DNA from 2 places in the Microbacterium sp. A94 genome. Region 1 is predicted to be linked to the other one. Evidence: predicted binding sites of a transcription regulator. Region 1 holds the regulator's gene; the other holds the start of a gene.
What was found. Region 1 encodes HrcA, which represses chaperone genes, less so after heat shock. Its sites were predicted from a motif close to TTNGCACTCGNNNNNNNCGAGTGCNAA; they were not measured.

Region 1 (16,048 bases):
GCAGCGCTTCGGGCTCGTGCATGTCGACCATGAAACCTCGAAACGCACCCCGAAACGCTCTTATGATTGGTACCGGACGCTGATCGCGGAGAGCCGGCGATGAAGTCGCTGCTGCCCCGTGAGGGAAGAGTCGGTGCAACCTGGCTGAGTCTGTTCGCCGTGGCGTGGTTGGCAGTCTGGACCGTACAGCTCACCCCGGTGCAATTGCTGCTTCCGCTGCAATTGGATACCCCGGGCGCCGAGAGCGATTGGATCACCGGCGTCATCTGGTCGGGGCTGATCCTCTCGGTCGGCGGAATGGCGGGGGTTTTCGCCGGACCGCTGGCCGGGATGCTGTCCGACCGCACAGAATCCCGGTGGGGAAGACGCCGGCCCTGGGCGATCGGCGGCTCCACACTCGCCGCGGTTTCACTGCTGCTGACGGGGGCGGCAACGGAGCCGCTCGCTGTCGGCGCAGCCTGGGTGGGAGTCTCGATCGGGGTCGCTGTGTTGTCTGCGGCCCTGACCGCCATGATTGCCGATCAGGTTTTCGTGCAGCGGGGCACAGCATCCGCCCTCGTGAGCTCCGCCCAAGCGGTCGGAATCGTGGTCGGTGTCGGTGCCGTGGTGCTGCTGGGACTCAGCATCGGTGCCAGCTACCTTCTGCTGGCCGGCATCATCCTCATCGTCGGGGTGGGAACGGCGATTTTGCTGCCTGACCCCGTTGTCGCTCACCGGAAGCGAGACAGCACCGAGAGTGTACGTGATCGGCTCGGTGCACTGCAGGACAGGAATTTCGTGTGGGTGCTGGTGAGCCGGTTCACAGTCAACCTCGGTAACGCGCTCGGAACGGCGTTGCTGTTGTTCTTCCTGCTCTATGGAGTCGGTTCTCCGGCCGAGAGCGCAGAGGATGATCTGTTGGTGCTCATCGTGATCTACACCATCTTCGTGGTCGCAGCATCCCTCATTGCCGGATCCATCTCCGACCGAACCGGCAAGCGCAAATCGATCGTGCTCATCGCGGCGCTCATTCAAGCGCTCTCAGCCGTCATGATCCTGATCTCTCCGACGTTCATCGGAACCGCGATAGCGGCCGGTGTGATGGGTGTGGGGTACGGCGCCTATATGGCGGTGAGTCTCGCGCTGGCCACGGATCTGCTTCCGCGCGTCGAACACCATGCCCGCGATGTCGGTGTGGTGAATGTCTCGGCGAGCCTCGGACAGCTGTTGGGGCCGCTGCTGGGCGCAGGACTGGTCGCGGTCGTCGGCGGTTTCTGGCTACTGTTCCTGATCGCCGGAATCCTGTCAGCGGTGGGCGCCCTTATGACTGTGGCCGTTCGTCTTTCTGCAGCGTCGCTATTGCCAGATCCAACAGGGCATTGAACACCCGCGGCCGCATCGCGGTTACGAGATGGGATGTGCGCGGGACGACGATCAGCTCGGAATGCGGTGTGAGGCCCTGGAAGAGGCGCTCCTGCATGCGCAGCTGATCGAACTGCCCGTTGATCCACCACAGTGGCATGCGCAGCCGATGCAGGTCGGCGGCCAGATCGAGCGCGCCGAGACTCGCCAGAGCGATGTCCTGCGCATCGAAGGCATAGCCGCCGGCAGCGAAGTCGGCGCGCGTATCGCGGGGGAGCGTCGCCTGAAGAACCCGGTTCGTCAGCCACATGCCCTGATCGGGGAGCGCATTGAACGTCCGTGCGAGGGTGCGATAGGTTGTCAGCCCGACACCGCGGGGGAAAGCGGTGCAGGACGCCCCGATGAATCCGGCGACCGGCGGCGCAGATGCGTCTCCGGCGTACGCAATCGAGAGCAGGCCACCCATCGAATGCCCCACGAGCAGCACCGGCCCGCGGCCGGCCGAATCCTGCACAGCCTCATCGATCGCGGACAGTGCACCGGTGAGGGTGAATGTCTCGGCCATGCGCGTACCGTGCCCGGGCAGCTCGACCGCTGTGGCCTCGATATCGCGTTCAGCGAGATGCGCGAGCTGCGAACGCCACATCGTTTGCGACGTGCGGATGCCATGCACGAGGACAACCTGGATGCTCACGCCTCCAGCATAAAGAAAGCGGGGCCGGTGGAAAACCACCGACCCCGCTTCGCGGCCGCCCCTTCGAGAATCTCAGGGAACGGCTAGGGGATTACTTCTCCCAGCCCACGTTCTCTACGGGCTGGACGCCGAAGCCATCCAGGCCCACGTAGGGCTCAGGGGTGAGGTTAGCAAGACCGGTCTTGACAGCCGAGATCGACGGACCGTTGTAGAGCGGGATCAGGCCCCACTCCTGGAAGATCTCTGCCTCGAGCTTCATGGCCGCAGCCGTCTGCTCGTCGGCGGTCGGAAGCGACTCGACCTCTTCGTGGATGCGCTCGTCCATCTCAGGCGTCTGGACGCCCGAGAGGTTCAGGCCCATGTCCATGCAGTACAGCTGGCAGAACCAGGCAGCACCGAACGGGTCAGAGGAGGTGAAGCGCAGCGACGCGATGTCCCAGTTCTTCGACACGTAGTCGTTGGAGAAATCGGTCGAGGGGCGAACCTCGATCTGGACGTCGATGCCGACAGCCTTCTGCTGCGCCTGAAGTGCCTTGGCGAGTGCTTCGGTCGTCGGGTCATCGCCGAAGATCGGGTACACGACGGAGAGCTTTTCGCCATCCTTCTCGCGGATGCCGTCTTCGCCCTCGGTCCAGCCAGCTTCGTCAAGAAGCTCCTTGGCGGCGTCGGGGTTGTACTCCCAGCCGGCCTCGGCAAGAGCGTTGGAGTAGCCAGGCTGGAACGGGAACAGCGTGAACGAGCCGGCCGGCTCCTCCTCGTAGTCCAGACCGTTCCAGGCGATCTCCTTCTGCTGGTCGATGTTGACAGCCTTGAAGAACGCCTCACGGACCTTGACGTCTTCGAACTGCGGCTTGTCAGCGTCGATCTCGAGCAGAGTGTTCGCGGTCTGCGTGGAACGGTAGATCGTGATGTCTTCCATGTCCTTGACCTGCTCCATGCGGTCCTTGGTGCCCACGCCGACCATGTCGATCTCATCAGCCTTGAAGGCGTTGATCGAGGCGGAGGCTTCCATCGCCTGGAAGGAAACGCGGTCGAGGAGCGGCTCGTTGCCCCACCACAGCTCGTTCGGAACGAACGAGATGTACTGCGAGTTCTTGTCGAACTCCTCGATCTTGTACGGGCCGGCGCCCCACTCGGGGTGCGGCTCGCCGATCAGAGCCTCGTTGAAGGTGGTCGGGTCTGCCAGTGCGGGGTGCAGGACACCCGTCAGGAAGGGCATCTCCGGCCAGGCGAAGATGCCGTCGAAGGTGACGATCGCGGTCTTCGCGCTGTCGCCCTGCTCGACCGACTTGATGGCCTTGTAGCCATCAGTGGCGTTCGGGACGAAGCCCTCGTCGATGGAACGGTTGGCCTTCCACGTGGCGTCGATGGCAGTCCAGTCCATGTCGGTGCCGTCGTTCCAGTGCGCTTCATCCGTGAAGGTGAAGGTGATCTGGGTGTTGCCGTCGACCTCGTCGATGCTCCACTCGTCGAGGTAGGCATCGTTCTTGTACGGGGTGCCGTCGGCCTCCTGCAGCATGACCTGCGGCATGTACCACGCGGCAACGCGGGCAGTGTCCGCAGAACCATCGCCGTGGAAGGCGTTCATCTGCTCGGGGATCTCGTTGATCGGGAACCGCGCTTCGCCGCCCTTGGCAAGGTTCTCGCGGTCCTGCGGGTTGTAATCCGCGGACTTGGTCTCAACGGGGGCTGCGTCTTTGTCGCCGCCGTCACCCTTGTTGTTTCCGGTGTCGGCTGCACAGCCCGAGAGGGCAAGTGCGAGGGCTCCGCTGAATGCGAGCGCCCCCATCAGCTTGTACTGCTTCATGGTGCTCCTTTCGCCTTTCGGCGTGTCATAAGGCGAGAATAGTTCGCACACCGCCCGAATTCCCCCGCGCACAGTGAATCGCGCTTAACTGTTATCGGACAGTGACCGACTGTTACCTGCCGGTAACAGTCTCAGCGCGTAACAGGCTCAGCCTGCATCGTTTCCGGGTTGAAGATGAGACGTTCACGAGTGCGCTCGATGTCGGGATTCGGCACGGGAATCGCCGATAGCAGCGCCTTGGTGTACGGATGCTGCGGGTTCTCGAAGATCGTCTCAACGTCGCCGTGCTCGACGAAATCACCGAGGTACATGACGGCGACCCGGTCGGCGATGTGACGAATCACGGAGAGATCGTGAGCCACGAACAGGTATGACAGCCCGAGCTTCACCTTCAGCTCATCGAGCAGGTTGATGACGCCGGCCTGGATCGATACATCGAGCGCCGAGACCGGCTCGTCGAGCACGATGATCTTCGGATTGGTCGACATCGCCCGGGCGATGCCGATGCGCTGGCGCTGACCGCCGGAGAAGGCACCCGGGAATCGGTCGATGTGAGCAGGGTTGAGCCCCACCAGGTCCATGAGCTCCTGAACGCGGCGGTGCACCTCGGCCTTGGGAGTACCGATGGCACGCAGCGGCTCGGCGATCACATCGGAGACCGTCATACGCGGATCGAGCGCACCCATCGGGTCTTGGAAGACGATCTGGATGTCGCGACGCACTTGGCGCTCGATGGAACGACTGGTGATGTCGTTGACGCTGGTGCCGTTGATGATGATGTCGCCGTCGTTCTGCTTGACGAGATCCATGATCTGCAGCAGCGTCGTCGTCTTGCCGGATCCGGATTCGCCGACGATGGCCATTGTCTCGCCCTCGCGCACGTCGAATGTGACGTTCTTGACGGCATGCACCTCGCCGACCTTGCGCTTGAAGAAAGCGCCCTTCATGAGCGGGAACGACTTGTTCAGGTTGCGCACTTCCAGCGTGATGGGGCGCTGCTCGCGCGGAGTGCGGGTCAGGTCACTCTCCGGGATCTCCGGCACCGGGTAGACGGGAAGACCTCCGATGAGGCCGCCGTCCTCGATCTCATGAGCGCGGATGCAGGCAGCCTGATGCGAGGCACCGGTTCCGGTCTGCACCGCGACGAGGTCGGGCTCGCGTGTGAGGCAGGCGTCCATCACGATCGGGCAGCGGTTCGCGAACGGGCACGCGTCGGGGAGGTTGATCAGCAGGGGAGGGTTGCCCTTGATGGGAACGAGCGGTTCCTTCTCGGACTTGTCGACGCGCGGGATGGCGCCGAGAAGCCCGATCGAATACGGCATCCGGGTGTGGTGGAAGAGCTCACTCACGGGGGCATGCTCGATGGGGCGACCCGCGTACATAACCATGACGTCATCGGCCATACGCGCAACAACACCCATGTCGTGGGTGATCATGATCGTGGCGGCGCCGGTCTCGTCCTGCGCCTTCTCGATGAGGTCGAGGATCTGCGCCTGGATGGTCACATCGAGTGCCGTGGTCGGCTCATCCGCGATGATCAGCTTCGGGTTGTTGGCCATCGCGATCGCGATCACGACGCGCTGACGCATTCCGCCGGAGAACTCGTGCGGGAAGCCCTTCATACGCTTCTCCGGCTGCGGAATGCCGACCAGGTTGAGCAGCTCGATCGAGCGGTCCCACGCCTGCTTCTTGGACAGACCGCGGTGCACTGTGAGCGCTTCGATCAGCTGATCACCGATCGTGAACACGGGAGTAAGCGAGGTCAGCGGGTCCTGGAAGATCATCGCGAGGCCGTTGCCGCGGAGGACCGACATCTGCTTGTCGTTCTTGCCGAGCAGTTCCTCACCGTCGTAGATGATCGAGCCGGAGACACGGGCGTTCTCATCGAGCAGGCCCATGATAGCGAGAGAGGTGACCGACTTGCCCGAGCCGGACTCGCCGACGATGCCGAGAGTCTTGCCCGCTTCGAGGTCGAAGGAAACACCACGCACGGCGTCGACGCGACCTGCCTCCGAGGCGAAGCTGACGTTCAGATCACGTACTGAGATGATGGCGCTCATGCTTGTCCTCCGGCTGCCGAGGTGGGATCGAGGGCGTCGCGCAGTCCGTCGGCGACCAGGGACATCGAGACGGTGAGCATGGTCAGCGCAGCGGCTGGGAAATAGAACAGCCAGGGCGCGCTGGTGATCGTGCTCGCTCCGGATCCGATGAGGGAGCCGAGCGAGACATCCGGGATCTTCACGCCGAAGCCGATGAAGGACAAGCCAGTCTCAGCCATCACCGCACCGACGATGCCGAGCGTGAAGTTGATGACGAGGAGCGAACCGATATTCGGCAGCAGGTGCCGCATGACGATGGTCATGCCGCCCACTCCCATGTATCGAGCAGCATGCACATACTCGCGTTCGCGCAGTGACAGTGCTGTTGTCCACACGACGCGCGCGGGGAAGTACCAGCCGACCACGAAGATCATGATCAGGGCGATGATTCGCCAGTCGCCGCCGGAACGGTTCGACAGCAGCGAGAGGATCAGGAAGCTCGGGATCACCATCATGAAGTGGATGACAGTCAGCGTGATCTTCTCGGTGCGACCGCCGAAGTACGCGGCAGCGGTGCCGATGATGGCCGACAGGATAGTGGTTCCCAGCGAAACACTCACGGCGATCATCAGCGAACGCTGCAGTCCGACGGCGACCTGGGCGAAGGTGTCGTTACCGGACGCGGTCGTGCCGAACCAGTGGTCCGCGGATGGGCCTTCGCTCAGCGCGAGGAAGTCGAGTTCGACGTGATCGAACTTCGCGATCAGCGGTCCGATGATCGCGAACAGCACGAGCAGGATGAAGATGACGATGCCGGCGACTGCCGGCTTGTTGCGCATGAACCGCCGCGTGTACAGCGTCCACTTCGACATCGGCCTCGTCGTGACGACGGCAGTATCGGTTGCGGTGTTTGCCATGATCAGTTCACCCTCACTCGCGGGTCAAGGACGACGACCACGATGTCGGAGAGGATCGCTCCGAGTGCGGTCAAAAGTCCGGCGAAGGCGGCGATGGCCACCACGCCGTTGATGTCACTCTTCGTGATCGTCTCGATGAAGTACTCACCCATACCGTTCCAAGCGAAGATCTGCTCGGTGAGGATAGCGCCGGTGAACACACCGGGGATGCTGAACGCGACCTGCGTTGCGACCGGGATGAGCGAGGTGCGCAGGGCGTGCTTGCGGATAGCCTGCGGCTTGGTCAGTCCCTTGGCACGGGCGGTGCGGACGTAATCGGCGTTGATGTTGTCCAGCAGCAGGGAGCGCTGCAGGAAGTGCGTACCTGCGTACCCGGTGATGACCAAAGCGATCGTGGGCAGTGTGACGTGCTGGAGCTTGTCTAAGAGCACCGGGAAGAAGCCCTCGACCCCCTTGCTGGATGCTCCGGTCACGTAGAAGATGCGGACGCCGACGAGGTCGTTCAGCGCGATCGCCAGCAGCACGATGCCGAGGGCTGCGACGATGATGTTGATGTTCATCGTGATGATCGAGGTCGCCTGGCCGATGCGGTCGGCGAGCTTGTACTGGCGCGAAGCGGTGTAGACACCAAGAGCGATGCCGAGCACGGTCATGATCACGGTTGCACCGAGCACCAGTTCAGCGCTGACCCACATGCGATAAGCGACCTGCTCATTGACCGAACCGCCGGTGGGGCTCACGCCCCAGTCCCAGCGGAACAGGATTCCGCTGAACCAGTTCCACCACCGTTCCCAGATGGGTACGGAATCGCTGAGGTTTCGTGGTTCCAGGAGGTTGACGATCTGCTCTTCACTGAGCGGTGGGCGTCGACCGACGAAGTTGTTCCGTGGGTTGAGGAAACCCCAAGCCAGGAAGAACGTCATGTTGGTCGCGATCACGATCATCAACAGCCAGCCGAAAGTACGGCGCAGGAGATACTTGATCAAGGTTTTGTCTTTCTCTTTGCAGGCGCGCTCGGGATCTGCCGACGGTGCGCTGAGTCGAAGTAGTCAAACATCTTCAACTCGTTTGTGCGACCGATCTCAGTCCTAACGCCTGGGACGGAGTCGGGTTGTGCATGACACCCGGTTCCGCCGAGATCGTGCAGGGCAACCTCGTGAGACTATCATCGCTTGGCGCGAATCGATGATTGTGAGGTGGTCACCGTACAATCATCTGGACATGTCACCACGCGCTCTCACTCCGCTCTCGCCTGCCGCGACGCCGCCTTCGCAGATCCGAAACTTCTGCATCATCGCTCACATCGATCACGGCAAGTCGACCCTCGCTGACCGCATGCTGCAGATCACGGGGGCGGTCTCCGACCGAGACATGCGCGCTCAGTATCTCGACCGCATGGACATCGAGCGCGAGCGTGGCATCACGATCAAGAGCCAGGCCGTGCGGATGCCGTGGTCGGTCGACGGTGAAACCTTCGCTCTGAACATGATCGACACCCCGGGGCACGTCGACTTCACCTATGAGGTCTCGCGCTCTCTTGCCGCGTGCGAGGGCGCGATCCTGCTCGTTGACGCTGCTCAGGGCATTGAAGCCCAGACGCTCGCCAACCTGTACCTGGCGCTGGAGAATGACCTCCACATCATCCCCGTGCTGAACAAGATCGATCTGCCTGCCGCTGATCCAGACAAGTTCGCCAAGGAGCTCGCCGACCTGATCGGCGGGCGTCCCGAGGACGTGCTCCGCGTTTCAGGTAAGACCGGCGTCGGTGTCGAGGAGCTGTTGGAGCGTCTCGTTCAGGAGATCCCGGCTCCGCAGGGTGATGCGGATGCCCCGGCGCGAGCGATGATCTTCGACTCGGTGTACGACTCCTACCGCGGCGTGGTCACCTATGTGCGCATGATCGACGGGACACTGTCCCCGCGTGAGCGCATTCAGATGATGTCGACGCACGCCCATCATGAACTGCTCGAGATCGGTGTCTCCAGCCCCGAACCGATTCCGTCGCAGGGCCTCGGCGTCGGCGAGGTGGGCTACCTGATCACCGGTGTGAAGGACGTGCGCCTGTCGAAGGTCGGAGACACGGTCACCACCGTGCGCGATGGCGCCACCCAAGCGCTTCCCGGCTACACCGACCCGAAGCCCATGGTCTTCTCCGGCGTGTACCCGATCGATGGCAGTGACTACGAGGATCTGCGCGAGGCGCTGGACAAGCTGAAGCTCTCCGACGCATCGCTGCAGTACGAACCGGAGACGTCGGTGGCCCTCGGCTTCGGCTTCCGGTGCGGATTCCTCGGGCTGCTGCACCTCGAGATCATCACCGAGCGGCTTTCGCGCGAGTTCGATCTCGATCTCATCACCACGGCTCCGAGCGTGATCTACGAGGTCACGACCGATACCGGCGAAACGGTGACGGTCACCAACCCGAGTGAGTACCCGGACGGGCGTGTCGCCTCGGTCGCCGAACCGATGGTGAAGACGGCCATCCTGCTTCCGAAGGACTACGTCGGAACAGTGATGGAGCTGTGCCAGTCACGACGGGGGTCGCTGCTGGGGATGGAGTACTTCTCGGAGGAGCGCGTCGAACTGCGCTACATGATGCCGCTCGGGGAGATCGTGTTCGATTTCTTCGACCATCTGAAGTCGAAGACGCAGGGCTACGCCAGCCTCGATTACGAACCTGCCGGGCAGCAGACGGCAGATCTGGTGAAGGTCGACGTCCTGCTTCAGGGGGACAAGGTCGACGCGTTCAGCGCGATCGTGCACCGGGATAAGGCGTACGCCTACGGCACGCTGATGACCGACCGTCTGCGCAAACTCATCCCTCGCCAGAACTTCGAGGTTCCGATTCAGGCGGCCATCGGCGCACGAATCATCGCCCGAGAGACGATCCGTGCCCTGCGCAAGGACGTGCTCGCCAAGTGCTACGGCGGCGACATCAGCCGTAAGCGCAAACTTCTGGAGAAGCAGAAGGAAGGCAAGAAGCGTATGAAGATGGTCGGTCGTGTCGAGGTCCCGCAGGAGGCGTTCATCGCTGCGCTCTCCGGAGACGTCGAAGGTAAAGAGAAGAAGTAGTGGTGTGCGCTCCCACGGCGAGTGGGGGCGATCACTCAGCTACGCCCAACTAGTCTGGAACTCATGCGGCGCGGGAATTTCCGAGACGAGACGGTTGACTATGCAGCCGTCGGGGCCACCCATGCCCCTGACCTGATGCAGTATCCGCCGGAGCGCAGCATCCCGGCAGAAGCTGCGTGGCGACTGGGCAGCGGCGAAGAGCGCTTCCGTACCGCCGGCGACGCACTTCTTTCCTGGACCGCACAGCGGGCGGCGGGACTCGTGCTCGAGGACGTACGTCCGGCGGCCGGTCCCACCTATGCCGGTGTGAGCTTCGATGCCGACGGAAATCCGGTCGTGCCCAGCAAACGCGAGATCGAGCAGCGTTTCGATGCCGAAGGCACCCCGTATGCCGGCGCTGGCATGACGCTGCGCGTTCGCGGACGCGTCTCTGGGATGCGTGCGGATGCTGAGCTTCGAGTGATCTCGGTCACCGAAGACGCACGGCGGATCGGTTTCGTGCTCGGCACCGTCAGCGGCTCGGTCGTCAGCGGTGAGGAGCTGTTCGAGGTCGAATGGCGCGAAGACAACGATGAGGTGTGGTTCACGGTGCGCGCTTTCGACGCGCCGACTTCCTGGTTGTATCGATTCGTGCCGGGTCTGGTGAAGCGCCGTCGCAAAGAGCTCTTCGCCCGATACCTGCGTGCGATCTCTCCGCTGTACGCGACGCCGCTCTGATGGCCGGACCCCTGCCGCTCGGAGATCCGGCGCCGTCAGACGGCCGACTTCCTGAGGACCTGCCGATCGATGTCGGCGCGCCGTTCTCGGCGTATCTGCATGTGCCGTTCTGTCGGGTGCGCTGCGGTTACTGCGACTTCAACACGTACACCTCGAGTGAACTGCGCGGCGCGAGGCAGGACGAGTACGCCGACACGCTCGGCCTCGAGATTGCGCTGGCCCAGCGGGTGCTGGCGGATGCCGGTGCACTGCGCCCGATGAACACGGTGTTCTTCGGCGGCGGTACGCCCACTCTGCTCCCAGCCGGCGATCTCGCGCGGATGCTGGACGGCGCTGTGGATGCGTTCGGGCTCACCGAAGGCGCCGAGATCACCGTCGAAGCCAACCCCGATACGGTCACTCCCGCGGTCGTGCGCACGCTGGTGGATGCCGGCGTGACCCGGCTCTCGGTGGGCATGCAGTCTGCCGTGCCGCACGTGCTGGCCGCGCTGGATCGCACGCATCAGCCGGAGAACGTCCGCACCGCGGTAGAAGCGGCGCAGGATGCCGGTCTCGCCGTCAGCGTGGATTTGATCTACGGGGCACCGGGGGAGTCCCTCGCCGACTGGGAAGCTTCGCTGGAGGCTGCCGTCGCTCTGGAACCCGATCACATCTCGGCATATGCGCTGATCATCGAGAACGGCACGAAGCTGGCGCGCCAGATCCGCCGAGGTGAAGTGCCCGCGCCCGATGACGACCTGCAGGCGGACATGTACGAGCTCGCAGATTCACGCCTCGCGGCGGCCGGCTTCGAATGGTACGAGCTGAGCAACTGGGCGCGCGCATCGCACGGAGCAGAGTCCGCCGCAGGCAATCGGTCGCGCCACAACCTCGCTTACTGGCGGGGGAGTGACTGGTGGGGCTTTGGCCCCGGTGCGCACAGCCATGTCGCTGGCCTGCGCTGGTGGAACGTCAAGCATCCGGCGGCGTATGCCCAGCGGCTCGCGGCATCCGAATCGCCGGCCGCCGGAACCGAGCGCCCCGATGCCCGGGCGCGGTTGCTGGAGCGGGTTCTTCTTGAGAGCCGGCTCGCCGAGGGCATCGCGGTCGCAGCTATCCCCGAGCAGAACCGCCCACGGGTGGCCGGACTCATCGCCGACGGTCTGGTGGATGCTGCGGCAGCCCTCAAGGGCCGGATTCGACTGACTTTGCGCGGTCGGCTTCTGGCGGATGCCGTGGTTCGCGAGCTCACGGATTAGCGCTGCGGCATCGGCACGGCGGGTTAGAATTGGCACTCTAAGTGTTTGAGTGCCAGAGGGGAGGGTCGGCAGATGGTCTCTGAACGTGGACTTCAGGTCCTCCAAGCGATCGTGCAGGACTATGTGGCCACGCATGAGCCAGTAGGCAGCAAGTCGATCGTCGAACGCCATTCCTTCGGGGTCTCCGCTGCGACGATTCGCAACGACATGGCGCAGCTTGAAGATGAGGATCTCATCGTCGCTCCGCACACCTCGTCAGGGCGGGTGCCCACGGACAAGGGCTACCGGGTCTTTGTGGACCACCTGGCGCAGCTGCGCCCGCTGTCGAACGCGCAGCGCAGCGCCATTGAGACGTTCCTGGCCGACCCCGCAGACCTTGACGATCTGATGGCGCGCACTGTTCGCGTGCTCACCCAGGTGACCGGTCAGGTGGCGCTGGCGCAGTATCCGTCCTTTGCGCGCGCCCATCTCACCCACATCGAGCTCGTCTCCCTTGCCCCGAATCGGCTTCTGGTGATCCTGGTGACGGATGCGGGTGGCGTATCGCAGCGCATCGCTGGACTACCGCTTGATCTTGAGGACGCCGATGTCGCGGTGCTGCGTGCACGACTGTCCGCACTGTTGACCGCGCAATCGGTGCGTGAGGCTACTGATCGTGTTCAGGGGCTGATCGATTCCACCGCAGGTTCCCGCACCGATATCGCGCTGCGCACAGTGGCGGGAATCATCAGCGAAGAGCTTGCGGAGTTCCGACAGGAACGCCTCGTGATGGCGGGGGCGGCAACCCTGGCCAGGCGCGAGCAAGATTTTCGCGGCAGCATCCATCCACTCCTCGAAGCGATCGAAGAGCAGGTGACGCTCCTGCGTCTCATGAGCGAGATGGTGACTGACGAGCACGGTCTCGCGACGAGCATCGGTGCCGAGAATGAACCTTTCGGCTTGCCCGAGGCATCCATTGTCGCGAGCAATTATCTGGCACCCGGCGGCACAGCACGTGTTGGCGTCATGGGGCCAACACGAATGGACTATCCGAGCAATCTCGCCGCAGCACGGGCCGTCGCCCGCTACCTGTCGCGTTTGCTCGACGAAGACGATGCGAGCCGCTGAGGCGGGTCGTTCTCACAGGCAGGAAGGTGATTGTGGCGGACCACTATGAGGTTCTCGGAGTGTCGCAGGATGCGACGACGGACGAGATCAAGAAGGCATATCGCAAGCTCGCTCGGCAGCTGCACCCGGATGTGAACCCGGGAGACGATGCCGCCGAGAAGTTCAAGCTCGTCACGCACGCCTACGACGTGCTCAGCGATGGCGACTCGCGCCGCCGCTACGACATGGGCGGCGGAGACGGCGCTGGTGGTGGCGACTTCGGTGGCTTCGGCGGATTCGGAGACATCTTCGAGACGTTCTTCGGCGGTCAGGGCGGTGGTCGGGGCGCTCGTCCACGATCACGCCGCGAACGCGGGCAGGATGCGCTGGTGCGCGTCACGCTCGAGCTCGGCGACGTCGTGTTCGGTGCGCATCGCGACATCGAGGTAGACACCGCGGTGCTGTGCGAGACCTGCAACGGCTCGTGCACACAGGCCGGCACATCTCCGGTCACCTGCGACATCTGCGGCGGCACCGGTCACGTGCAGCGTCAGGTGCGCAGCCTCCTCGGCAACGTCGTAACGTCACAGCCATGCGGCAGCTGCGAGGGATACGGCACAGTGATCCCGCACCCGTGCGGAACCTGCGCCGGTCAGGGCCGTGTGCGCTCTCGTCGCACGGTGTCTCTGGACATTCCGGCTGGAGTCGAGACCGGGCTGCGTCTGCAGCTGCCGGGATCGGGTGAGGTCGGCAAGGCTGGCGGACCGCACGGAGACCTGTACGTCGAGGTGACTGTCTCACCGCACGCGGCGTTCAGCCGCGACGGGGACGACCTGCTGGCGACGCTCGAGGTGTCGATGGCGGACGCGATTCTCGGTACCGAGACATCGATCGACGGCCTGGATGGCCAGGTCGACCTCGAGATTCGTCCCGGTGTGCAGTCGGGCGACATCTTGACCATCAAGGGCCGGGGGATCACGCCGCTGCGAGGAACTCAGCGCGGCGACCTTCGCGTCGGTGTGCAGGTTGTGACCCCGACGAAGCTCGACTCGGCGCAGCGTGCGATGATCGAGGACTTCGCCAAGAAGCAGAAGTCTCCGTCGCCGCAGCTTGCGCAGTTCCAGCAGGGGCTGTTCTCGAAGTTGCGGGACCGGTTCCGGCACTGATTCGCATTTTCTGAACCGGAGGACACGTGGCTCTGCACTTTCTTGTCGAGGGGTCGTCATCGGTCGCTGTCGGAGAAACAGTCTCTCTGACCGGCGCTGAGGCCAAGCATGCTGCGGTGGTACGACGGCTGCGGGTCGGGGAATCGGTGACGATCGGCGACGGATCCGGCGTGTGGCTGGAAGGCACCGTAACTGACGTGTCCGCGTCACGCGTCGATGTGGACATCGCCGCGCGCACGGAGGCGGAAATCCCGGACGTGCGACTCGTTCTGGTCCAGGCATTGGCGAAGGGCGACCGCGACGAGCTCGCCGTGCAGGCAGCCTGTGAACTCGGCGTCGACGACATCGTGCCGTGGCAGGCATCGCGGAGCATCTCTCGCTGGGAGGGACCGAAGGCAGCAAAGGGGCGCGAGCGCTGGGCGAGCATCGTTCGGGAGGCTGCGAAACAAGCGCATCGTGCCTGGGTGCCGCCGGTCTCGGCGCCGTTGACGACAGCACAGCTCATCGCGCGCGCCGAGGGCAAGCGGATGCTGGTCCTGGATCCGACCGCCACAGTGCGGCTCTCGTCCGTGGCCGCCGATCACCGGGACATTCTGTTGGTCGTCGGCCCGGAAGGCGGCATCTCCCCGGAGGAGCTGCAGAAGTTCGAAGCAGCCGGCGCCGAGCGGGTGCTCCTCGGGAACACGGTGCTGCGCACGTCAACCGCTGGGCCCGCGGCGATCGCTGTACTGTCGGCCGCACTCGGTCGCTGGTGAGGCAGCGCGCCCCTGCAGAGGCGGCTCGGCGACGCCAGCAACTGACGCCAGTAGACTGAGATCATGACGGAACCCTCGATCTTCACCCGTATCCTGGGCGGCGACATTCCCGGCGAGATCATCGCGGAGACTGATCGGCTGTTCGCCATCCGCGACATCGCTCCGCAGGCGCCAGTGCACCTGCTCGTCATCCCCAAGACCGAGCAGTATCGCGACGTCACTGAACTCGCAGCGGGAGATCCCGCGCTGCTCGCCGAACTGACTGCTTTCGCGAAGGATCTTGCCGCCGAGCACTCCGACGGCGATTTTCGACTGGTTTTCAATGTCGGCGCGAACGCCGGCCAGACAGTCTTCCACGTGCACGCGCACATCCTCGCTGGCGGCCTGACGGAGAAGAGCGTCGGTGCCTGAGCCCGAACAGAACAGCGTCACCGAACGCATCTACGCCGACGGCGTCGCGATGGTGCGGGTACTCGGTCCGCAGGATCGCCTGTTGAAGATGCTGGAGCGCCAGCATCCCGATGTTGACGTACTCGTGCGCGGCAATGAGATCACGATCACCGGTGAAGCCGCTCACGTTGCTGCAGCAAAAACTCTGGTGGAGGAACTGCTCACCATGACACGCGACGGTCACGACCTCGTCCCGGGCGACGTCGAGAATTCGGCGCGGATGCTGCGCCAGCAAGACGGCCCCCGTCCCAGCGAGGTGCTCGGCGAAGCAATTCTGTCGACCCGCGGTCGGGTGATCCGCCCGAAGACCGCTGGCCAGAAGAGCTACGTCGATGCGATTGAAGAGAACACCGTGGTGTTCGGTATCGGCCCGGCCGGAACGGGAAAGACCTACCTCGCGATGGCCAAGGCGGTGCAGGCACTGCAGCGCAAAGAGGTCACCCGTATCATCCTCACCCGTCCCGCGGTCGAGGCAGGGGAGCGGCTGGGATTCTTGCCCGGAACGCTCAATGACAAGATCGACCCGTATCTGCGCCCGCTCTACGACGCGCTCAACGAGATGATGGACCCCGAGGTCGTGCCCCGGCTGCTGGCGACCGGCACCATTGAGGTCGCTCCGCTCGCCTACATGCGCGGACGCACGCTCAACGACTCGTTCGTGGTGCTCGATGAGGCACAGAACACCACGCCCGAGCAGATGAAGATGTTCCTGACCAGGCTCGGCTTCGGCACGAAGATGGTCATCACCGGCGACATCACCCAGGTC
Region 2 (16,048 bases), on a different contig from region 1:
GCGATCTGCTTGAGCGGAGCCGAGATGGCCACGCGCACGATGTTCGCGCCCGTTGCCTCGTCACCGGTGAGCTCGAGAGTGTCGAGCGCCTTGGTGCCGGCCTGGATGAGCGCGACGCCACCACCGGGGACGATGCCCTCTTCGACGGCTGCCTTCGCGTTACGAACGGCGTCCTCGATGCGGTGCTTGCGCTCCTTGAGCTCGACCTCGGTTGCTGCTCCGGCCTTGATGACCGCAACGCCACCAGCAAGCTTCGCAAGACGCTCCTGGAGCTTCTCACGGTCGTAGTCGCTGTCGGTGTTCTCGATCTCGCGGCGGATCTGGGTCACGCGACCCTCGATCTGCTCGGTCTCGCCAGCACCCTCGACGATGGTGGTCTCGTCCTTGGTGATGATGACCTTGCGGGCACGACCCAGGAGGTCGAGCGTGGTGTTCTCGAGCTTGAGGCCGACCTCTTCGGTGATGACCTGTCCACCGGTGAGGATCGCGATGTCCTGCAGCTGAGCCTTGCGACGGTCGCCGAAGCCGGGAGCCTTGACGGCAGCCGACTTGAAGATGCCGCGGATCTTGTTCAGCACCAGAGTCGCGAGGGCTTCACCCTCGACGTCCTCAGCGATGATGACGAGCTCCTTGCCGTCCTGGATCACCTTGTCGACGATCGGGAGAAGATCCTTGATGTTCGAGATCTTCGAGTTCGCGATGAGGATGTACGGCTCCTCGAACACGGCTTCCTGGCGGTCTGCATCCGTCACGAAGTACGGGTTCAGGTAGCCCTTGTCGAAGCGCATGCCCTCGGTGAGCTCAAGCTCGGTGCCGAAGGTCTGCGACTCCTCAACGGTGACGACACCTTCCTTGCCGACCTTGTCGATGGCCTCGGCGATGAGTTCGCCGATCTCGGTGTCAGCAGCAGAGATCGAAGCGGTAGCCGCGATCTGCTCCTTGGAGTCGATCTCCTTGGCGCTGGCGAGCAGCTCCGCGGTGATCGCCGCAACAGCCTTCTCGATGCCGCGCTTGAGCGAGATCGGGTCTGCACCGGCTGCGACGTTGCGCAGGCCTTCGCGGACAAGTGCCTGAGCGAGGACAGTCGCGGTGGTGGTTCCGTCACCTGCGACGTCGTCGGTCTTCTTGGCGACCTCCTTGACGAGCTCCGCGCCGATCTTCTCGTACGGGTCGTCCAGCTCGATCTCCTTGGCGATCGACACACCGTCGTTCGTGATCGTGGGGGCGCCCCACTTCTTCTCGAGAACAACGTTGCGACCGCGCGGGCCGAGGGTCACCTTGACAGCGTCGGCGAGGATGTTCAGGCCGCGCTCGAGACCGCGACGGGCCTCCTCATCGAAAGCGATGATCTTTGCCATGAGTTTTGTCGTCCCTCCTGGACGTAGACGTTCTGGTTAGCACTCACAGTGCGAGAGTGCTAACGCCCATTCTGGCACTCGACCCCATCGAGTGCAAGCCACGGGACGTCTATTCTGCGGGAGTCTCCGCAGACTCGGGAGCGGCGGCCGTACGGTCGAGGCCGATGACGACAACGAGTTGCTTCTGCTCCGGGTCATTCGGGTCCGCGTAAAAATCGCTCTGTTCGACCTGAGCCCCGCCGATGAGATCGGCCAGGCCGATTGCAGCGAGCTCATCCGCAGTCGATGCGTAGTAAATCGTCGTGTCCGCGAACTCCGGAGATTCGGCTAGTCCGGTAGTCACGCCGTCGGCGGTCCAACCCGCGTTGAGCAGCGTGTCACGCAGCTGCACATCGAGGCCCTCCTCCGATGTGGCATTGAGCACGATCACCGAATACGTCGTATCAACGACACCCTGTACCTCGGGCGCGGACGGTCCGGGAGTATCCGCGTCCGGGAACAGCGCGATGCGGCCCATCATCACGAGGGCGACGAAGATGCCTACCACGATGATCACGAGGGCGGCAACGAGCGACCACAGCAGCACGACCCAGCCGTTCATTCCGGGGGCTTCGGCGCGATGAGCTCCTACGCGTCCAGAGGAACGGGGAACATCATCGAAGCGATCTTTGACGAGCTGAGTCACTCGTCGATGTTATCGGGCACGGCCTTGGAATCCACTCTCAATGCCGTTCGGCGACGCTTCAGCCGGCGAATCCACGCATTCGCGACACCCGCTGGTCTGCTTTTTTCTCGCGCAGCCGACGCAAACGCCGCACGAGCAGCGGGTCATGATCGAGCGCCTGCTCGGTATCGATCAGGCGTCCGAGCAATTGGTAGTAGCGTGCCGGGCTCATACCGAGCTTTGCGCGGATCGCTTCTTCCTTCGCTCCGCCGTGCCGCGGCCACGCCGACTCCAGCGCGAGGATCGCACGATCGCGATCGGTGAGGTCTCCGAGCATGCGTCCAGGCTAGGCGCGGTGCGCCCCGAACGCGGCACGCCACTCCCACCAGCGCCCCAATGGGTCGGCTGCGCCGCGCACCTGCCCGTCCAGCGCGACGACGAATCCCGGCCAGTCGTCGGCGTCGACGGCCGGATTCCAGGCGTCGTGCAGCGCCGGGGCATCGATCGTGATCCACCGGGCCGGAAGCTGCTGCAGCTGAGCGATCAGCGCCTGCCGCGCCTGCCTCGGGATGTGCACAAGCACGCCCGGCGTGGTGATCACCAGCGTCGCTTCGGCAGGTGCGGATGCGGCGAGCGCAGCGACCTCGTCGACGGCATCCCCCGCCACCAGCAGGGGCGGATCCGCTGCCACGATGTCGAGAGCGGCGACGATGCGCTCCTGACGTCCGGTTTCGCCCGGCCAGACGAGAGCCTGCAACCAGGCGCGGTCGCGTTCCTCTCGTGCGTCGAGCGGAACGAGGTCGATTCCGGCCCGCCAGACGATCTGCGGCATCCGCATCGCTGGCATGCGTCCGCGCACCTGACTGGTGAGGATGACCTCGGAGGCCCCGTCTGCAGGGTCGAGCGCTGCTTGTACGTGTCCGGCGGCATCGAGGAAACGATACGAGTAGCGATCGGGGTACAGGCAGAGACCGGCGGATGCCCCGATCTCCAACAGCGCGATCGGCCCCGCGATCTCGGAGAGCACGGGCAACAGCGGCGCCAGGCGCAGTGGTTCGTTGGTCTGCACCCGTCGCGCGGCGCATTCGGCGACGACCTCGTCGGCGTGCGTGAGCAGAAACTCCCGCCACTGGTCGAATCCGTCGAGTTTCACCCCGAGCATCCGGGTCACGGCGAATACCAGCGGCGGTTGCCGGTGCGTCTCCGGGATGCGCGCGAGCACTGCTTGAACCTCGGCGTCGCCGGCGACCCCGGCCGCCCACTGCTCGTACAGCGCGGAGCGGCCCGGCGCTTCATCACGGGCGAAGCGGTCGTAGCGTTCGCGCACAGCATCCGTCATCTGTCCATTCTCGCGTGCCGGAGCGGCCCCGATCGGCCTCGTGAGGGGGACAATGGAGAGGAACCAGGAGGACTGATGGACTACAGCGTGAAGAAGACGGATGCCGAGTGGCGCGAGCAGCTCGGCGATGAGGAGTTCTCGGTATTGCGCAAAGCCGCGACCGAGCGCGCGTGGACCGGCGAGCTGCTCGATGAGGAGCGCTCCGGGCTGTACACCTGCGGCGCTTGTGATGCGGAACTGTTCAAGAGCGGTACGAAGTTCGATTCCGGATGCGGGTGGCCGAGCTTCTACGAATCGATCCGCCCGGATGCCGTGCAGCTGATCGAAGACAACACGCTGGGCATGCAGCGCACCGAAGTACGCTGCGCCGCCTGCGGCTCGCACCTCGGGCATGTGTTCCCGGACGGATTCGGCACGCCCACCGGCGACCGTTACTGCATGAACTCGCTGGCGCTAAACTTTTCTCCCGAAGCTCCCCAGGCGTGAGCGCACTCGAGGCGGCGCTGGCGCGTCAGTCTTGGTCGAAAGTCACCGAAGAGGCGCCGACCAGGCAAGAGTTGCTGGCGCTGATTGCCGCAGCAGGGCGCGTCGCTGATCATTCCGCGTTGCAGCCGTGGCGGCTGATCGAGCTGCGCGGTGACGACCGGTTGGCGCTGGGCGCAGCGATCGCGAAAGCGCAGGGTGACACGAAACCGTCAACCAAACCACTGCGGGCGTCGTTGCTGATTGCGGTCGTGGCGAGCTTCCGCAAGAGCGACAAGGTGCCGCACTGGGAACAGGAAGCAGTCGCTTCAGGAGTCGCGCATACTCTCAGCCTGCTGCTGGATGAAGCCGGGTGGGGCGTCATCTGGCGCACTGGCGGACACACGCGTTCGAAGCCGGTCGCGAAGGTTCACGGTTTGAAGAAGAACGAACAGCTGCTGGGCTGGCTGTACGTCGGCGGCAAACCCGCGGGCAAGTCTCCGGGGCGCCGCAAGAGCGTCGACGCGTCCGCGCTCCTCACCGAGATCCCCCGCCCCGCTTCAACCTCCGGTCGTTGAGCGGCGAAGCGCGAGAAACAACGCTCACCGTTTTCTGCGCCACGGCACGGCGACCACGACGGATGCCACCGCAACCAGAACCATCGTCACCAGCTGCCATAATGCCGGCCCCGCGGTGGTCGGCCAGAGCAGGTCGATCACGACCGAGGTGACGAGCTGACCGAGGACGGCTCCGAGACCGAGCAGCAGCACACCGGTGTGCGCGACGATCACAGCTCCCAGCAGGATGTACACGAACCCGAGCAACCCGCCGACGTACAGCCACGGTTCGCTGGGCAGAGCAGCCGGCATCCCGCGCACCAGAATGCTGATCCCCGCGGCCACGCACAGCACCAGGGTTCCGGTGATGAAGCTCATCAGGGTTGCCGTCATCGGAGACTGGATCTGCCGTGCGAGGCGTCCGTTCGTCGCCACCTGCCACGCGATACCGATGCCGGCGGCAAGAGGCAGCAGAAGCAACCACAGCGGCGTGCGGGCCAGCACGTCTCCGCTGAGCGAGATGCCGACGGCGACCAGCGCCAGCGCGCCACCAAGCACCCGTCCCGGGGTGACGGCGACCACTCCGGATGGTCCGAAGCCGATACGATCCAACACCAGACCGTTCATGGTCTGCCCGGCGACGACTCCGACGGTGAACAGCGACACACCGAGGACACCGGCTGTCACGCCCTGTGTTGAGACGGTGAGTGCGCCGCAGGCGCCGCCCAGTAGCATCCATGCCGGAATCGAACGCGAGCGAACGCCTCGCCACAGCCGAGCGACGCTCGCCCGGGAGCGCGGCGCTGTCGCGGTAATGACGATGAGGACGACGAGTCCGACGCTGAACGAGATGAGACCGGCGATGATCCCATCATCAATCCGCGCACCCAGCACACCGTTCACCCGGGCCTGAATCGCGGTCATCGCACCGATGGAAGCTGCGCCTGCGAGGGCAATGGGGGCAGGGAGCGCCCGCGTCTCAGTCACCCGAGCACACTACCCGAGTCGCAGCGAATGTCCGTGGGCGGGACTACTCTTGCCGCATGTGCGCGAGTTATGGGTTGGATCCGCGGTTCACCGACGCTGAGCTGCTGGCCGAGGCCGACGCCGACATCCTCGACGGTCTGCGTGTCTGGGCTGAGCGCAACGCCGGTGAGACGGTGCGTCCGACCGGCAAGAATCTGCGCAATTTGAATCCGCTGATCGTGCCGCGCGATGGAGACGCAGCGTGGGAAGCATCTTGGTGGGGGTATCTTGTCCGCGGTGAACCGGCGAAGTTCCCGTCCATCAACACGCGATCCGAACGGCTGCAAGAGCGGCCCGGCGGGTTGAAGGGCCGCGGAATCGTGCCAATGAGCAGCTGGTTCGAGATGCACAAGCCCGACCGCGTCTGGCAAGAGTTCGCCCTCGACAACGACGCCCTGTTCGGGGTGGCCGCCGTCACGCAGCCCGGCCGCACCGCCGATGGTGAAGAATTCACCTGCTATTCGATCGTGATGCGTCCGGCCGCTGATCATCTTGCCGAAGTGCACGACCGGATGCCTGTACTCATCCCGACCGCGTTCGCGCACGACTGGCTGCACGCCGACGGCGGTCGCGAGATCATCGATGAGGCACTCCTCGCAGCGGCATCCCTCGATGAGCGGGTGACGGTCACTCCACGTAAGAGCGACAAGGGCGCAGCCAACCGGCTGTTCTGAAGGCGGGAGCCTCAGGCCGCGGGCAGCAGCGCGCGCTTCAACTGCTCGCGCACGCCAGCATCGGCACCGGCCTCGTCGAGGTACCCGAGCACACTGCCGAACTCGCTGTCGATCCACTCCAGCACCCCGCTGAGCAGCGTCGGCGGTGAACCAGCGAGAACCTCGACGAGCTGATCCGTCACCGGCACGCGAAAGCGTCGTATCTTTCGCAGCATCCGCTCTGTCCACTCCCCCGAAAGATTCGCCGCTGTCGCGGCATAATCGGCGAGGATCACGTCTCGATCGATCCCGATCGCCGTCAGGGCGAGGGCTGCGACCAGACCGGTGCGATCCTTGCCGGCTGTGCAGTGCACGAGGGTCGCGCCGTCAGCCGCGGCGATGGTGCGCAGCACTCGGCCGAAATCGTTCTGGTGCCGGGCGAGCACGACTTCGTAGACCTCGCGCAGCGTCACCGTCTTCGGGTCGACATTCGGCGGCGCACCATCCATAGGAACGGAGAGATAATCCACGCCAGTGCCGCGCAGACGATCGCGCCCACCGATTCGCCGGTCGAACCCTGAGCGCAGGTCGATGACCTGCCGGATGCCGAACTCCCGCAGCGTGCTTCGTCCGACGCGGGTGAGACGGTGAAGCGCATCCGAGCGGTACAGCACTCCCGGCTTCAGCACCCCAGGAGCAACCTCGCGGAAGTTGAACGTGCCCGGCACATTGAGCCGTGTGATCCCGACATCCATGCGGCCATGCTAGCCGCGCCCACGCACCCGTCGGCTAGCGTGGGGCTCTGGAGGATGAGACATGACCGATGAGAAGCCGCGTCCGCGCGCTCTGCGCGACGGCACCGTCGAACCGCGATTCGCTGCCCGCTATGCCACCATCGACGAAGTCGCAGCGCTCATGGGCGTGACGCCGGTGTCGTTGCGCCAGACGATGCGCCGACGCGATTCCGGTGAAGCATCCGCGGCGAGCGATGCGTTCATCGATCCGATCGGCAATGTCTCCGGCTATTTGTGGGACCGCGACGATCTCACACCCGAGGCGATCGAAGCCTGGCACAACCGTCCGCGGCGTGGGCGCAAGCCCGGTACCGGCAGCTGACTCAGCAGGTGACCTTCAGCGTTGCGGTGGGAAGCTGCGTGCCAGCCTGATCCCACGCTCCGCCCACGACGATCAGGTCGGTGTCGCTGAAGTCAGCGACCACGATATGACCTGCGACGGTCCCCATCGCGACGAATTCATCGGTGCTCTGCAACTTGGCCGTCGCCCCGAAGTCGATGCGTGCTTCGCCGTGCGGGAGGTCGGTGAGTGCACCGAAGTCGCCATTCAGATACCCGACTTGCTCTCCTGCATCGTCGTATGCCATGCCGTGAAACAGGGCGTCCTCGGTTCCGCTGAGTGAGCAGAACTCCAGCTGAGCGGAATACGAAGTGTCGCCGTAGCTCAGTACGGCTTCGCCCTGAGCGCTGGATGCTCCCGCTTCGTCCTCGTCGCTTGCGGTGGACGCACCCGCTTCGTTCTCGTCGCTTGCGGTGGTGGTGTCTGACTGTGCGCCGGCGCCCGACGATGCCGGTTCATTGCTGGCCGGTGAACCACAACCGGCAAGGAGCAGTGCGGCAATTCCAGTGACGATGACTGTGGACAGGGAAGTGACTGTGTTGCGCGGCATCTTGATCCAGTTCCAATCACGAGGCCACCAGGACACGGACGTGCGATGGCAAACTGTGGCTCACGGTAGCAGGGTTCCTCACCCGCGGCGGGCAGAGCAACAGCACACGATGCTGATAAACCATTGGACCAGGTGTTTACATGGAGCCGACTGCGAGGTTCGAACTCGCGACATCCTGTTTACAAGACAGGTGCTCTACCAGCTGAGCTAAGTCGGCATGCGGCACCGGAAACGATCCCGCACTACAAATTCTATGACACCAAACCTCAACAGTTGACCGCGCGATGTCTGAGACGCACTGCACACTGGAGATGTGATTCAGCGACTACCGATCCGCCGCGTCGAGATGCACCCTCTCGCACCGGCCCCTCAAGACGAATGGCCAGCGACGTTGCCTCCGGTGAGGCAGGTGCTGCAGAACGGATGGGAGCTCGGCCCGGTCACGGTTCTGACCGGCGAGAACGGCAGCGGCAAATCGACACTGGTCGAAGCCATCGCCATCGCCTACGGATTGAATCCTGAGGGCGGCTCGACGGGCGCCATGCACACCACCCGGTCGACTGAATCGAATCTCAGCGAGCACTTGCAGCTGGTCCGCGCCGGCGGAGCACCGAAGAAGGGCTTCTTCCTGCGCGCGGAGAGCATGCACGGTTTCTACACCTACCTCCAAGAAGTCGGGTTCGGTGGCGATCGCTTGCATGCCCGCAGTCACGGAGAGTCGTTCCTAGACCTTGTCGCCGAACGCGAGCACATCACGGGCCTGTGGATGCTGGACGAGCCCGAATCCGCGCTCTCCGTCTCCGGATGCCTCGCATTGATCGGGCAGTTGCGTGACTTCGTCGCTCGTGGCTCGCAAGTCATCCTGTCCACGCACTCGCCGATCCTCGCAGCATTTCCCGGCGCAGACTGCTACGAGCTCGGCGACTGGGGAATGCGCCGCTCAGAGTACGACGACCTCGACCTGGTGCGAACCTGGCGCGGGTTCCTCGATTCACCCGAGCGCTATCTGCGCCACCTCGACTGATCGATCCAGATCCAGTCGGTGATCGAGATTACTTGGCCGGAGTCTCTTCCGCAGCCGGTGTCTCGACTGGTTCTTCCGTGGTCGACGGCGAAGGTGTCGGCGTCGCATCCGAATCGGCTGCGACCGTGATCATGAACTGCGAGAACTCGGCCGGATCCTTCAGCGAACCGACGTACGCTTCGCCGTTGACGACGACCATCGGGGCGCTGGTGAGCACCAGGTCGTCAGACCCGGCGAGGGGTCCCGCCAACGCACGAGACGTTGCTTCCTTTGCCCAGGAGACGTAGTCCGCATCTTCGATGCAGTTGCGCACAGCCTTCGGGTTGTCCGCGCCGACGGCGACTGCCAGATCGGCGAGCTCGACATCGGTTGAACCGTTGCTGTCGACCTCAGGCTGATCGATGAGCAACTCGTGGTTGAAAGCGTAGAACTGCGCGCTGGAGTGCGTAGCAACGCAGGCCGCCGCTGCCGCTGAGCGCAGCGAATACTTCGTGCCGTTCGAGCTGGCGGTGAGCATCGACACCGGGTGATACGTCACCGTGGCGACACCCTCGTTGATCCATCCAGCAAGCTGCCGGGCATTGGCGCGCTCGAACTCGCCGGACCCGGGAGACAGATAGTCGACGTAGATGTGCACATCAACCGCGGCCAGCGAAGCACTCGGCTCCGGCGTGGCCTGTTCCGTGGGCTCGGCCGACGGGTCACTAGGCACAGGCTCGGTCGCCGACTCGATGACGTTCTGCACGACGATGCCGTCGCTCGTCATACCCTTGGGGCTCATCGTCGGCTTCGAGATCGTCGAAGTGACGGCCATGGTCACCGCCGTGCCGATGGCACCGACGGCGACGATCGCGACCGCACCGATGATGATCCGTCGCATGATGCGAGCCCTCGACTGCTGGGCATGCACCTGCTGAGCCTTCTCCCGAACCGCCTCACGAGAATTGCGAGGGGTAGGGACATTCGGCGTTTCGTCGCTCGACATCGTTCCTCTTGAAAGTCTGGTGGGGACGGGATCCCCGACGCCCGCTTCTCTAAGCAGGACCGTCTTCGATGTTAACCAGCCAGGCTGGGAAACACCCAGGTACGCCCATCCGTGACATACTGAGTTCGGCCCGATGACGGGCCACGGTGGGCATTTCCACCGCATCCATCACAACGGATCGTCCGGCACGTACCTGCCGGTGAAGGAGAAAACAATGGCATCCGTAACTTTCGATGACGCCACGCGACTGTACCCCGGCGGCACCCGCCCGGCAGTTGACAAGCTCAACCTTGAGGTTGCAGACGGCGAATTCCTCGTCCTCGTCGGCCCTTCCGGCTGCGGTAAGTCCACCTCGCTGCGTATGCTCGCCGGCCTCGAAGAGGTCAACGACGGCCGCATCCTCATCGGCGACCGCGACGTCACCGACGTGCCGCCGAAGGACCGTGACATCGCCATGGTCTTCCAGAACTACGCGCTGTACCCGCACATGACCGTCGCCGAGAACATGGGCTTCGCGCTCAAGATCGCCGGCGTTGGCAAGGAAGAGCGCGCCTCCCGCGTTCTGGAAGCAGCCAAGCTCCTCGACCTCGAGGAGTACCTGACCCGCAAGCCGAAGGCGCTCTCCGGTGGTCAGCGTCAGCGCGTCGCCATGGGCCGTGCGATCGTCCGCCAGCCGCAGGTGTTCCTCATGGACGAGCCGCTGTCGAACCTTGACGCCAAGCTGCGCGTGCAGACCCGTACGCAGATCGCTTCGCTCCAGCGCCGCCTCGGCGTCACCACGGTCTACGTCACCCACGACCAGACCGAGGCTCTCACCATGGGCGACCGCATCGCGGTGCTCAAGGATGGTCTGCTGCAGCAGGTCGGCACGCCTCGCGACCTGTACGAGAAGCCCGAGAACCTCTTCGTCGCCGGCTTCATCGGTTCGCCGGCGATGAACCTGTTCCCCGCCGACCTCGCCGAGGGTGGCGTGCGGTTCGGTACCGAGGTTGTTCCGCTCGACCGCGACACCGTCGGCCGTGCGAACGGCAGCCAGGTCACGGTCGGTGTCCGCCCCGAGGACATCGTCGTCGGCCCCGCCGACGGCAAGGGCCTCTCGGTCACGATCGACCTCGTCGAGGAGCTCGGCGCTGACGGCTACCTCTACGGTCACGCAGACGTCAACGGCAAGCGTGCCGACCTCGTCGCTCGCGTCGACGGACGTAACCACCCGAACGCCGGCGAGACGGTCACGCTCGCGGCAACCGCCGGTCACGTGCACGCATTCGACCTCGAGTCTGGTCTGCGCCTGAACGACAAGCCGGTCATCTCGGCCTCGTAAGTTCGTTACACACGCGGCGCGGGCTACCTTCGGGTCGCCCGCGCCGCGTCGTTTCTCCGGGAGAACCATGCAGGACGCACTGCGCATCACCGCCAGCAAGATCAACCCCGAGTTGCTCGCGCTGCCCTGGTCGACAACGCTCGCCAAATGGCCCTCCGAGCGGATCGTCTCGCTCCCCAAGGGTCTGTCGCGTCATCTTGTGCGCTTCGCTGATCTGTCCGGTCGTGTCGTGGCGATCAAGGAGACCACCGCGCAGATGGCACAGCGCGAGTACGACATGCTCGGCAACCTCGCCCGCCTGGACGTGCCGTGTGTCGACCGTGTCGCCGTGATCGCCGGTCGATCGGATGCCGCGGGCGATCCGCTTCCGGCCGCCCTCGTCACCGCGCACCTGCGCTTCTCCATGCCGTACCGCGCGCTGTTCACTCGCGTGCTGCGGCCCGACACTGCCACCCGATTGGTGGATGCGCTCGCGCTGCTGCTGGTGCGGCTGCACAACGTCGGCTTCTACTGGGGCGATGTGTCGCTGTCCAATACGCTCTTTCGCCGCGACGCCGGCGCCTTCGCCGCCTACCTCGTGGATGCGGAGACCGGCGAACTGCATGAGGAAGGCCTCACCGAAGGCCAGCGCCTGTACGACCTCGACCTTGCGCGTACCAACATCGCCGGCGAGATCATGGACCTTGCGGCCGGTGGGCGGCTCGAGCATGGTGTGGATGCTGTCGCCATCGCCGATGGCATCGTGTCGTCGTATCACTCGCTGTGGGCCGCCCTCACCGCCGAGGAGTCGTTCTCCGCTAACGAGACCTGGCGTATCACCGAGCGGGTCGAGCGCCTCAACGCCCTGGGCTTCGATATCGACGAGATGTCGATGTTGACGACGGCAGACGGCACGGTGGTCGAGATCCAGCCGAAGGTGGTGGATGCCGGGCACCATCAGCGCCGCCTCATCCGTCTCACCGGTCTCGATGTCGAGGAGAACCAGGCGCGTCGTCTACTGAACGACCTGGACGAATTCCGCGCACGCTCGAAGAAGGAGTGGGTCGATGAGGAGATGTTCGCCCACGAATGGCTCACGCGTGTGTTCGAGCCCGTGGTCCGAGCCATCCCCTACGATCTGCGTGCGAAGCTCGAGCCTGCCGAGGTATTCCACCAGGTGCTGGAGCACCGCTGGTATCTCTCGCAGGCGAGCGGCCGTTCGGTTCCGCTCGCTGAGGTGCTGACCTCGTACATCAACGAGGTGCTGCGGCACCGCCGCGACGAAGCGACGATCATGGGCCCGCCGACCGAGACCATGTCACTCCCCGTCGTCACCGGCACCATGCTGCTGCCCGATGACGACGAGGTCGACTGGCGAGACCTGGTCTAAGCCCCCCCCCCGGTCTAGAGCCCCTCCCGTTCATTGCGAGTGGGCAGCTGTGGCTCGAAATTCGCAGAAAATCGAGCCACAATTACCCACTCGAACGCGGTTTTCAGTACCCGACGGCGAAGTTCTCGCGGTGGTGCTTCGGGTTTTCGATCTCGTCGACGAATGCCACCCCGAGGTCGCGGCCAGAGATGAAGGACTCCCCCGCCTCATCGGTCACGAGCACCGGGCCGCCGTCGCGGTAACTCCCGGTGCGCTCCCCCGGATTCCAGACGCCGAAGCCGCCGGCGGGGTGCACGAAGAACCAGTCCTTGCCGCTGGCATCCGCTTGAAGATCCTCGAGCACGCCAATCGCCTCGAAGGCCTCCGCCTTGAATTCTTCGGGGAAGCCAGAGTCGATGACGCGTGCACCACCGGGCGCCACCAGGCTTCCGCCCGCTCCGCCGACCACACCGAGCCGTACGCTGTCCGGCAGCGCCGCGAACAGCTCAGCGGTTGCCTGACGAACTTTACCGACCATGTCCCCGCGCGGCGAAAGCGCTTGGACGACCACATCGACCTCACCGATCTGCGTCATGAGCGTCGGAACATCAAGGATCGTGCCCTCGAGATATGTCGCGCCCTCCACGCGCTCAGCCGGGGCCGAACGCGCCACCGAGACGACCGAATGACCGCGCGACACCGCCTCAGCGACGATATTCGATCCGGCGTAGCCGGTTCCTCCGATGACAGCGATGCGGGCCATGTGTTCTCCTTCTGAGCGGATGCTTCATGGACAGCATCCGCCGTCGAAGGTTTATTCCGCGGCCTGCTGCGCTCGCGCAGTGGCGACCTGGTACAGCGCCACCGATGCGGCGATACCGGCGTTCAGCGACTCGGTGGCAGCCGAGATCGGGATGGAGATGATCTGATCGCAGTTCTCGGTGACGAGCCGCGACAGTCCCTTGCCCTCTGAGCCGACGACGATGACCACCGGGCGATCAGCAAGCTGGAGCGCCGGCAACGAGACGTCGCCGCCACCGTCCAGTCCGATGACGAAAACGCCCTGTTTCTTGAATTCCTTCAGCTGCGTGGTGAGATTCGTCGCCATGGCGACGGGGAGGCGTGCTGCAGCCCCTGCACTCGTCTTCCATGCCGCCGAGTTCACTCCGGCGGAGCGGCGCTGCGGCAGGATGATGCCATGGCCGCCGAAGGCAGCCGTGGAGCGGATGATCGCTCCGAGGTTGCGCGGGTCGGTGATGCCATCCAGCGCGACGAACAGCGGGAGCTCCCCCCGGTCGATGACCTTCTCGAGCAGATCCTGCGGGTGCGCGTATTCGTACGGCGGCACCTTGATGGCGACACCCTGGTGCACGCCGTCGAAGCCGGCCATCCGGTCAAGCTCCTGACGGGTGACCTCCATCACGGGGATACCGCGGTTCGTGGCGATCGACAGCATCTCCTTGACACGGTCATCCATCTCGACGCGCTGGGCGATGTAGAACGCCGTCGCCGGGATCTTCGCCCGCAGAGCCTCGAGGACGGAGTTACGACCGGTCACATTCTCGGTGTCATCGCCGGACTTCGCCTTGGATGAGCGGTTCGGGTTACTTCCCGATGCCGGGCGTCCGCCCCGTGCAGCACCCGCTGCGGGACGAGCCTTGCCGCCGGCCGCTGCAAAACGCTCATTGGCCGCCTTGCGCTTGCCGGCGACGTGCCAGGCGCGGTCCTCGGCCTTCGGCGTCGGTCCACGTCCCTCAAGCGACTTGCGCCCGAGTCCGCCGGTGCCCTTGGGAGCACCCTTCTTCTTGCTGTTGCCCGCTCCGGGGCGAGGTGGCTTAGCCATCAATACTCCAATGAGTTCCGGCCGGAGTGTCCTCCAGCGTGATTCCTGCGGCCGCGATCGCGTCTCGAATGCGATCCGCCGCCGCCCAGTCTTTGTCGGCTCGTGCCTGAGCCCGTTGTGTGATCATCGCCTGCACGAGGGCGTCGAGAGCGGATGCCTCGGCTCCTCCTGCGGCGGCTTCAATTGCGCCGTCGAATCCGAGCACCTCGAGCATTGCGGCGAGCGCTGCAGCTGCCTGAACGGCTGCAGCGGTGTCACCGGCGTCCAGCGCCGAATTTCCGGCCCGTACCGCCTCATGCACGGCGGCAAGCGCCTGCGGCACGCCGAGATCATCGTCCATCGCCATGGCGAAAGCCTCCGGAAGCGTCCCTGGAACCAACACGGCAGGATCGGCATCCGCTGCCCGAAGCACACGCTGACGGAACATCTGGATGCGTCCGAGGGCAGCTTCTGCCTCGGCGTACGACGAAGCCGTCAGATCAAGGCTCGACCGGTAATGCGCGGCGGCGAGGGCGTACCGGATCACGAGCGGGTCATGCTCAGCGAGCACGTCAGCCGCGAGGGTGAAGTTCCCCAGCGACTTCGACATCTTCTGACCGCCGACGGTGACCAGCCCATTGTGCAGCCAGTAGCTCGCGAATTCTTCGCCGGCGGCAGTCGACTGCGCCAGTTCGTTCTCGTGATGCGGGAAGCGCAGGTCGAGACCGCCGCCGTGGATGTCGAAGGCGGATCCGAGGTAGCGCTTCGCCATGGCCGAGCACTCGATGTGCCAGCCCGGGCGGCCGGCTCCCCAGGGCGACTGCCAGGTCGCATCAGTAGGCTCGCCGGGCTTCGAGCCCTTCCACAGGGCGAAGTCCTGCGGGTTGCGCTTGCCGCGCGGGTCCGCGTCTTCGGCGGCTTCCATGGCATCGATCGTTTGATGCGTCAGTGCACCGTAGGCACTCCATGAGCGCACATCGAAGTAGACGTCACCGGAGCCATCCGGCGCCGGGTAGGCGTGGCCTCGCTCGATGAGCGTCGTGATGAGTTCCTGCATCTGCGGAATGGATGCTGTTGCCCGAGGCTCGTACGTCGGCGCAAGAATGCCGATACCGGCATAGGCCGCCGTGAACTCCTGCTCCATCCGGTACGCCAGCGCCCACCACGGTTCAGCATCCGTTGCGTTGACGAGAACTTTGTCGTCGATGTCGGTGACGTTGCGAACGAAGGTGACCCGGCCGTACTTGCGCACGAGCCAGCGACGAAGAATGTCAAAACTCAGTGCTGCGCGGACATGCCCGATGTGTGGCCCCGACTGCACCGTGGGTCCGCAGACGTACATCGTGATGTTCTCGGGGTCGAGCGGCACGAAGTCGCGCAGCTGCTGAGCGCGGGTGTCGTAAAGGCGGAGGGTCACTGCTCTAGCGTACCGGGGCGCCGCTGAGCAATTACCTATCGGATCGGATGCACCGAGGCGATTGCTGTTGCCGCGATGCCTTCGCCGCGACCGGTGAACCCGAGTCCGTCGGTCGTCGTCGCCGAAACGGAAACCGGCACGCCCCCCAACGCGGCAGACAGCACGGCCTCGGCTTCTGCCCGTCGAGCACTAAACCGCGGCCGATTCGCCTGGAACTGCACGGAAACGTTGCCGATCGCATATCCCTCTTCAGCAAGGATCTCGCGGGTGCGCGCGAGGAACACGTCACCGTGTGCTCCGGCGTACTCCGGATGCGCGGTGCCGAAGTGCTGTCCGATGTCGCCGAGCCCGGCAGCTCCGAGCAGGGCGTCAACGATCGCGTGAGCGA

Region 2: groL (chaperonin GroEL) is a predicted target of HrcA. The motif match lies at 1,395-1,421, and genes of this name have one in related genera.

What each region holds. Positions count from the first base shown of each region.
Region 1 is NZ_JBPXMU010000001.1:213,302-229,349, forward strand. Features, by position in the region: gene ACSU1L_RS01085 (GH1 family beta-glucosidase) at 1-103, shown strand, start outside; gene ACSU1L_RS01090 (MFS transporter) at 100-1,362, shown strand; gene ACSU1L_RS01095 (alpha/beta fold hydrolase) at 1,301-2,035, opposite strand; gene ACSU1L_RS01100 (ABC transporter family substrate-binding protein) at 2,127-3,842, opposite strand; gene ACSU1L_RS01105 (ABC transporter ATP-binding protein) at 3,974-5,902, opposite strand; gene ACSU1L_RS01110 (ABC transporter permease) at 5,899-6,798, opposite strand; gene ACSU1L_RS01115 (ABC transporter permease) at 6,801-7,784, opposite strand; gene lepA (translation elongation factor 4) at 8,020-9,870, shown strand; gene ACSU1L_RS01125 (DUF1990 family protein) at 9,934-10,587, shown strand; gene hemW (radical SAM family heme chaperone HemW) at 10,587-11,825, shown strand; gene hrcA (heat-inducible transcriptional repressor HrcA) at 11,898-12,932, shown strand; gene dnaJ (molecular chaperone DnaJ) at 12,965-14,077, shown strand; gene ACSU1L_RS01145 (16S rRNA (uracil(1498)-N(3))-methyltransferase) at 14,104-14,832, shown strand; gene ACSU1L_RS01150 (HIT domain-containing protein) at 14,896-15,243, shown strand; gene ACSU1L_RS01155 (PhoH family protein) at 15,293-16,048, shown strand, end outside.
Region 2 is NZ_JBPXMU010000004.1:78,573-94,620, reverse strand. Features, by position in the region: gene groL (chaperonin GroEL) at 1-1,358, opposite strand, end outside; gene ACSU1L_RS11670 (LytR C-terminal domain-containing protein) at 1,468-2,043, opposite strand; gene ACSU1L_RS11665 (DUF3263 domain-containing protein) at 2,102-2,359, opposite strand; gene ACSU1L_RS11660 (DUF2332 family protein) at 2,369-3,361, opposite strand; gene msrB (peptide-methionine (R)-S-oxide reductase MsrB) at 3,437-3,847, shown strand; gene ACSU1L_RS11650 (nitroreductase family protein) at 3,844-4,401, shown strand; gene ACSU1L_RS11645 (DMT family transporter) at 4,426-5,367, opposite strand; gene ACSU1L_RS11640 (SOS response-associated peptidase family protein) at 5,424-6,080, shown strand; gene ACSU1L_RS11635 (tyrosine-protein phosphatase) at 6,092-6,814, opposite strand; gene ACSU1L_RS11630 (hypothetical protein) at 6,876-7,175, shown strand; gene ACSU1L_RS11625 (hypothetical protein) at 7,177-7,743, opposite strand; tRNA gene ACSU1L_RS11620 (tRNA-Thr) at 7,885-7,960, opposite strand; gene ACSU1L_RS11615 (AAA family ATPase) at 8,057-8,767, shown strand; gene ACSU1L_RS11610 (thioredoxin domain-containing protein) at 8,796-9,752, opposite strand; gene ACSU1L_RS11605 (ABC transporter ATP-binding protein) at 9,967-11,073, shown strand; gene ACSU1L_RS11600 (DUF4032 domain-containing protein) at 11,141-12,442, shown strand; gene ACSU1L_RS11595 (NAD(P)-dependent oxidoreductase) at 12,546-13,184, opposite strand; gene rlmB (23S rRNA (guanosine(2251)-2'-O)-methyltransferase RlmB) at 13,236-14,264, opposite strand; gene cysS (cysteine--tRNA ligase) at 14,257-15,660, opposite strand; gene ispD (2-C-methyl-D-erythritol 4-phosphate cytidylyltransferase) at 15,696-16,048, opposite strand, start outside.